One region of the Blautia sp. DFI.1.216 genome, then DNA from elsewhere that is predicted to be linked to it. Evidence: riboswitches for the same ligand, from Rfam matches in the RefSeq annotation. Region 1 holds a riboswitch; each other region holds the start of a gene.
The links. Region 1 has a riboswitch for cobalamin ahead of LJE11_RS14440 (ABC transporter substrate-binding protein). Riboswitches for the same ligand answer to the same signal wherever they lie in the genome.
Positions count from the first base shown of each region.

Region 2: linked by a shared signal. The riboswitch ahead of LJE11_RS06770 (sirohydrochlorin cobaltochelatase) and the one ahead of LJE11_RS14440 (ABC transporter substrate-binding protein) in region 1 are both predicted to bind cobalamin.
Region 3: linked by a shared signal. The riboswitch ahead of LJE11_RS15605 (ABC transporter substrate-binding protein) and the one ahead of LJE11_RS14440 (ABC transporter substrate-binding protein) in region 1 are both predicted to bind cobalamin.

Region 1 is NZ_JAJDML010000043.1:10,014-12,209, reverse strand. It holds gene LJE11_RS14440 (ABC transporter substrate-binding protein) at 1-929, opposite strand, end outside; cobalamin riboswitch at 1,127-1,325, opposite strand; gene LJE11_RS14435 (hypothetical protein) at 1,401-2,196, opposite strand, start outside.
Region 2 is NZ_JAJDML010000012.1:66,745-68,940, reverse strand. It holds gene hisB (imidazoleglycerol-phosphate dehydratase HisB) at 1-420, shown strand, start outside; partial or broken gene hisI (phosphoribosyl-AMP cyclohydrolase) at 511-825, shown strand; cobalamin riboswitch at 1,023-1,199, shown strand; gene LJE11_RS06770 (sirohydrochlorin cobaltochelatase) at 1,400-2,196, shown strand, end outside.
Region 3 is NZ_JAJDML010000051.1:17,694-19,889, reverse strand. It holds gene LJE11_RS15615 (ABC transporter ATP-binding protein) at 1-50, shown strand, start outside; gene LJE11_RS15610 (ABC-2 transporter permease) at 47-697, shown strand; cobalamin riboswitch at 772-1,051, shown strand; gene LJE11_RS15605 (ABC transporter substrate-binding protein) at 1,167-2,196, shown strand, end outside.

The DNA of each region.
Region 1 (2,196 bases):
AGTCCACCGATTGTTCTGGAATTACAGATTGTATCATTATCAATTGCCATCAGGATTGCCTGACGAAGTGTTTTGTTTCCAAGAACACCGTCAAAGTTCATCCATGCAAATCCACAACGTACACCTGATGCGATATCAACAGTATAGTCATCGTTATCCTGGAAGTCCTGAATATCTGCTACGTTTGTAATGTTCTCAACCAGGTCTACCTGACCGCTCTGAAGTGCCATTGTTTTTGCGGAGTTATCTCCCATGAACAGCAGATTGACTTTATCGTATGGGACATCTTCACGATAATACTCATTTGCAGCTAATGTATAACCAACACCTACACCATTGAATTCTTCAATCTTGTATGGACCTGTTCCAATAATTCCGTTATCATAGTTTTCAATATGTTCTACATCTGTAATTCCCATTGTTGGATGGCAGAGCTGTCCTACAAGGTTTGCATATGGTTTGCTTGTTTTGATGTTAATTGTATTTGCATCATCATCTACAGTAACTTCTGCTTCAAATTCCAGATATTTCTCCGGTTTGGCAGATCCGGAAGGTCCTACCTCTTTCATGTGATCAAAATACTCTTTTACCTTTGTCGGAGTTAAATCACATCCGTCAGAGAATTTAATTCCGTCTTTCAGCTTGATCGTCCATTCTGTATGCTCGTCATTTACTTCATAACTCTCAGCAAGCCACGGGATAACTTCCATATTGTCATCGAATTTAAATAATGCTTCAGCAATACCATATCTCATAGCATTCCATCCACCGTTTTCATCATTTGCACTGTTTACACATCCATCTGTGTACATCTGACATCCGAAGTTTAAAACCTTCTCATCACCTTTCGCCTGTACAGTAACTCCCATTGATAACGCAACTGTTGTTGCTGCTGCTAACACAAGTAATTCTCTTTTTGTTTTTTTCATCCTTTACTTCCTTTCTTTTTTTGTTTCTTCGTTGTTTTTCTTCCTTCTCATACTGTCCATTCCTATGATTTTGAGCGAAAAAAAGACAGATGCTCCCGCATCCGTCACGAAATCTTACCGTTAAAGAATCAAACATATATATATGCAACACATGAAGTTGTAACTCTTAATCAGGATTTCTCGTCGTCCGCAAGAATCTCTTTTACTAGAAATAAGCAGGTCTCCTGACTTAAGCCTATATACTTTCAGCACCTTCCCAGAAAATATCTTCCAGTGGTATGCAGCTGAAAAACAACTATCACAGTGACGGGATCGTACCGGATTTACACCGGTTTCCCTTTTAATCAGACCAGCAGGACGCTTCTGCTGGTCTGAACTTATCTCTAAAATCATCAAATGGCCGTATGAATACTTCTTTATCATAACATACTATCATGCATACGTCAATTATTTCAGACTTTTATTTTCTATCTATTTTTCCGTAAATTTCTGGAATTCTTCAAAATTTGTTTCCGGTGTATAGGATTTCAGAACTCCCATCATGTCCTCTACACTATATGTATTATCATACATTCCAATAGATAACACATACTGCTTATTAAACTCATCTACTGAATCCGCTGTCCAAAATGACTGCTGCAGCCGGAAAGCACTTCCATCTTCACGGTAATCTTCTGCAAAGCCTTCCAGAGCATTCTTCATAGCAACAAATGATGGTGCAACGATAGCACCATATTTTCCTACAAGATAGTCGATTCTTTCCTTGCCGTTATATCCCTTCTTGTTAAACATTTCGTATGTATCTTCTGTAAAACAATCAATTGACCCCAACAATACATCTGTACTGTTCTCTTCTTCATAAGCATCAATTACCTTGATAAAATCACTTGCGCTCACTACACTCAGAATAACATTATACTCTCCTGTATTCAGCGGAGCAGCCAGCTTTTCATCCAGATGATCTTTTGGATAACCCGGAACCAGAGTAATCTTAATATCACTGCCTGTTTCAATTTCTTCCGTATCCTGCGTATTCACCAGTTCTTCTACAGACTTCTCATATGACAGACCATATGCTTCCTGAAGCTTATTCAGAATACCTATCGTTCTCAGACGATGCATCTCATTACCGATGGCAGATCCTCCACATGCTATTATGTAATGATTCTGATTATTCTGATCCTCTGAAGCAAAATACTCCGCCATATTGGCAGCCGCATCCTTTTCTGTTTCAACAGATGTTCCTATCGTTCCCAGAAAGTAAGGA
Region 2 (2,196 bases), on a different contig from region 1:
CATGGTGATCTTCAGGTGGATGACCATCACACCATCGAGGATACAGGAATTGTTCTGGGAACTGCATTAAAAGAAGCAATTGGTGACAAAAAGGGGATTAAGCGCTATGGAAGCTGCATCCTTCCCATGGATGAATCCCTGGTGCTCTGTGCGATTGATCTGTCCGGAAGACCTTACTTTGTATGGGATGCAGAGTTTACCACAGACAGGATCGGTGACATGTCCACGGAAATGGTAAAAGAGTTCTTCTATGCCATTTCCTATGCCTGTGGCATGAATCTTCATATCAGGGTTCTGGCAGGTGGGAATAATCACCATGTAGCAGAAGCAATGTTCAAAAGTTTTGCCAAAGCACTGGACGCAGCCACATCCTATGATCCAAGGATCACAGATGTTCTGTCTACCAAGGGCAGTTTGTAAAATTTGAAAATTTACGAAATGATTTATGGCAATCAATAAATTAGATGGAGACAGAAAATGGAAAATACAGTGAATTTAAAAAGCAGCATCGCATGGTCTGATTTTAAATTAAACAGTGATGGAATGGTACCTGTTATAGCCCAGGATTATCAGACAAACGAAGTGCTGATGCTGGCGTATATGAATGAAGAAGCATTTAATACCACTCTTGAAACAGGTAAAATGACTTACTGGAGCAGAAGCCGCAATGAACTCTGGACGAAGGGACTCACATCCGGACATCTCCAGTTTGTAAAATCCCTTACACTGGATTGTGACAATGATACGATCCTTGCTAAAGTAGAGCAGATCGGTGCAGCCTGCCATACCGGAAACAGAACCTGTTTTTTCAAAGCCCTGACAGAAGTGTAATGAATAACGCGATAATATACATACAAGCCAAAATTCCATTGCCGCAGGCAATCTGGAATGAATTTTGGCTACGTTACTGTGAACGGAGTGAACAGTAACACTAATGCCAAACATTAAAGGAAAATATACACGAATTGTATTGACATTTTTGTTAAAATGTGATAAAAAAAGAATATCCGAATTGAATATGTGCAATGTTATAACGCAAAGGTTGCATCGTACTTGATGTGCAAAAGAGAATCCGGTGAGAATCCGGAGCGATACCGTCACTGTGTATGGGAGCTGCTTTTCAGAAACCACTGGGAAACTGGGAAGGGAGAAACAGCGATGATCGAAGTCAGGAGAACTGCCTTGGCGTAGAATTTAAGGTCTGCGGTATACAGAACCTGTATTCTCATAACGATACATAGCTCTTTTATTAAATGAATCAGACAGAATCGAAATTACAGATATATCTGGTACATATAAACCATGTATTTATGGGAAAGCGGTAGCTGCAGAATATGCAGTTGCCTTTTTTGTGCATACAATTGTCCGGAAATACGAGAAATAAAAGAGGAAAAACGAAATGAAAAGAAAATCCATGTTAGCCTTATTACTGGCAGTATCCATGACCTGTTCCATGACAGCAGCAACAGGTACAGTTGCTTTTGCATCTGATGATGCAGCAACAGAAGAGGCTGCAGATGACACAGAAGCAGCTGCAGACGATGCAGATGCAGCAGATACAGAGGAAGCATCTGATGATACAACAGAAGCTTCTGATGATGATCAGAAAGCCGCAGACGAAGTTGGTGCCCTGATCGATAAGATTTATGTTCAGGAAAGAACAGACACAACTGACGAAGACTGCAAAGCAGCAAAAGAAGCATGGGACAAACTTACAGATGCTCAGAAAGAACTGGTAACAGGTGAAGAAGCAAGCCCTGAATACTTTGGACGTGACACAGGTGATGCTTCCAAAGATGATCCTCGTAACCAGGATGAGATTGGTGAGAATGAACTTCTTGTAGTAAGTTTTGGTACATCCTTCAACGACAGCCGTGCAGAGGATATCAAAGGAATCGAGGATGCCCTTGCAAAAGCATATCCGGACTGGTCAGTAAGACGTGCATTTACAGCACAGATCATCATCAACCATGTACAGGCAAGAGATGATGAAGTAATCGATAATATGCAGCAGGCTCTTGACCGTGCAGTAGCTAACGGTGTTAAGAATCTTGTTGTACAGCCGACACATCTGATGCATGGTGCAGAATATGATGAAATGACAGAGGCAATTGATGGATACAAAGACAAATTTGAATCTGTTGCAATTGCAGAGCCAATGCTCGGTGAAGTTGGTGATGACGCTACAGTGATCAA
Region 3 (2,196 bases), on a different contig from region 1:
AGAATGGAAAGATTGATGATCTGGTAGTGATGATGGAGGAACAGGTATGAAGGGATTATTTGTAAAGGATATAGAACTGATGAAACAGCAGAAACAGTTTTTTATCCTGGTTGTTGTAATGGAAGTCATCCTGAATCTGGCAGGAAGCGGGAGTGTCAGTTTTGCTACAGGATATTTTACGATTGTCACAGCAATTTTTGCCATTACGACTATAAGTTATGATGAGTTTGATAATGGTCTTGCGTTTCTTATGACCTTGCCGGTTACCAGAAAACAGTATGTGGCGGAAAAATATCTGCTGGGAGCAGGGCTTACGGCTGTAGCGTGGGGAATTGCAACGATAACGGGAGTAATCTGCAAAGGTGTGGCAGAACTTCAGGGGTGTCTGAGTGAGACTATCATTGGCAGCCTGATAGACATTCCACTGGCACTTCTTATGCTGGCGGTATCGCTCCCGCTTGTAATACATTTTGGAGCGGAAAAAGGACGTTATATTGCAATGGTCATGTGGGCTATTATATTTGCCGTAGTTTATATTCTGATAAAAACAATGGGACTTTCAGCAGACGCAGTCGATGCATGGCTGAATGGACTGAACCGGGGAATGGTATTGGCCGGAGTTGTATTATTTACAGTAATTGTATATATGGGATCTTTTTGGATTGGTGTCCGGCTTATGGAGAAGAAAGAATTCTGATGTGTATCGAATATGGTTGTAATTATAAAAGCAGTGTGCTAAAATTATATCAGCGTAATTGAATAGCTGTTAAGTGAACATTATCATACACAGATTTTGTGTATGATAATGTGAGAGGGAATCAGGTGAAATGCCTGAACGGTTGCGGCCACTGTATACAGAAAAAAGCGGGATTGTAATATGTCATTGCATAAATATGTGAGAAGGCGGAATCCGGCTGTCAGAGAGTATCTGGAAATATTTCTGATACAACATTCATGAACTGCTGAAGCATGGATGTTGTATCAGTTTTTATTTTATGGGAACTTTCTGTGATCTGTGAGTCAGGAAACCTGCCTGACAGCGTAAAGAAGGAGCTTCCGTAAAAAGTATCCGTTATTCTTATCACTTCTATTTTACTTTTTCTGAAGTCCCATCTTTTCGGTTACACGAACAGGTAAATAACATATACGAAAAGAGAGGAAGTCAAATGAAAAACAGGTATTTATCCACAAGAATCATGGCAATTATGATGGCAGCAGCTATGGCAGTTTCCGCAGCTCCGGCAGCTTTTGCAGCAGAGAGAGCAGACTCTGAGACAATCAAAGAGGACAATCAGCCGGCAGCAGATGCAGACTCTGATACACAGGAAGATGCAGACGCACAGGATTCAGCAGATGCAGATAAGACAGCAGACGCAGAAGGTACAAAGACAGAATATCCTCTGACCATCACAACCTATGATTATGATGGAAATGAAATCGAAACAACCTATGAAAAGGCACCGGAGAAAGTTCTTGCTGTATATCAGGGAAGCATTGAAACCATGCTTGCACTTGGTCTGGAAGACCGCCTGGTAGCTACAGCAGGTCTTGACAATGAAGTTCCGGATGAACTTAAAGATGCATTTTCAAAAACAAATTATCTTGATGAATTTACCCCATCCCTTGAGACTGTAACGATGTTGGAGCCAGACATGATCTTATCCTGGAGCTCCCTGTTTTCTGATAAAAATCTCGGAAATGTAACAGACTGGATCGACAAAGGCTGCAACACTTATTACAACACAAACACACGCCCTGACGGAGACAGAACTCTGGAAAATGAATTTACAGACATCTTAAATCTTGGAAAGATTTTTGATGTACAGGACAAAGCACAGGCAATCGTAGATGATGCAAAGGCAGTGATCGATAAAACTCTTACAGCAACAGCAGATGTAGAAGAGAAACCAAGCGTAATGGTTCTGGAACCTCTTGGAGAAGATATCACAAACTATGGTGCAAAGAGCCTTGGTGGAGATATGGTAACACAACTGGGTGCGACTCTGGCAAACCCGGATGCTTCTACAGCAGGAAAAGAAGATATCATTGCAGCAAACCCTGATGTGATTTTTGTTGTATACATGCCATATGCAGGTGATGATCCGGAAACTGTAAAAGAAAGCCAGCTTGCCGTTATCAAGGATGACGAAGCACTTCAGAGCCTTGACGCTGTAAAGAACGGTCGTGTTTATCCGA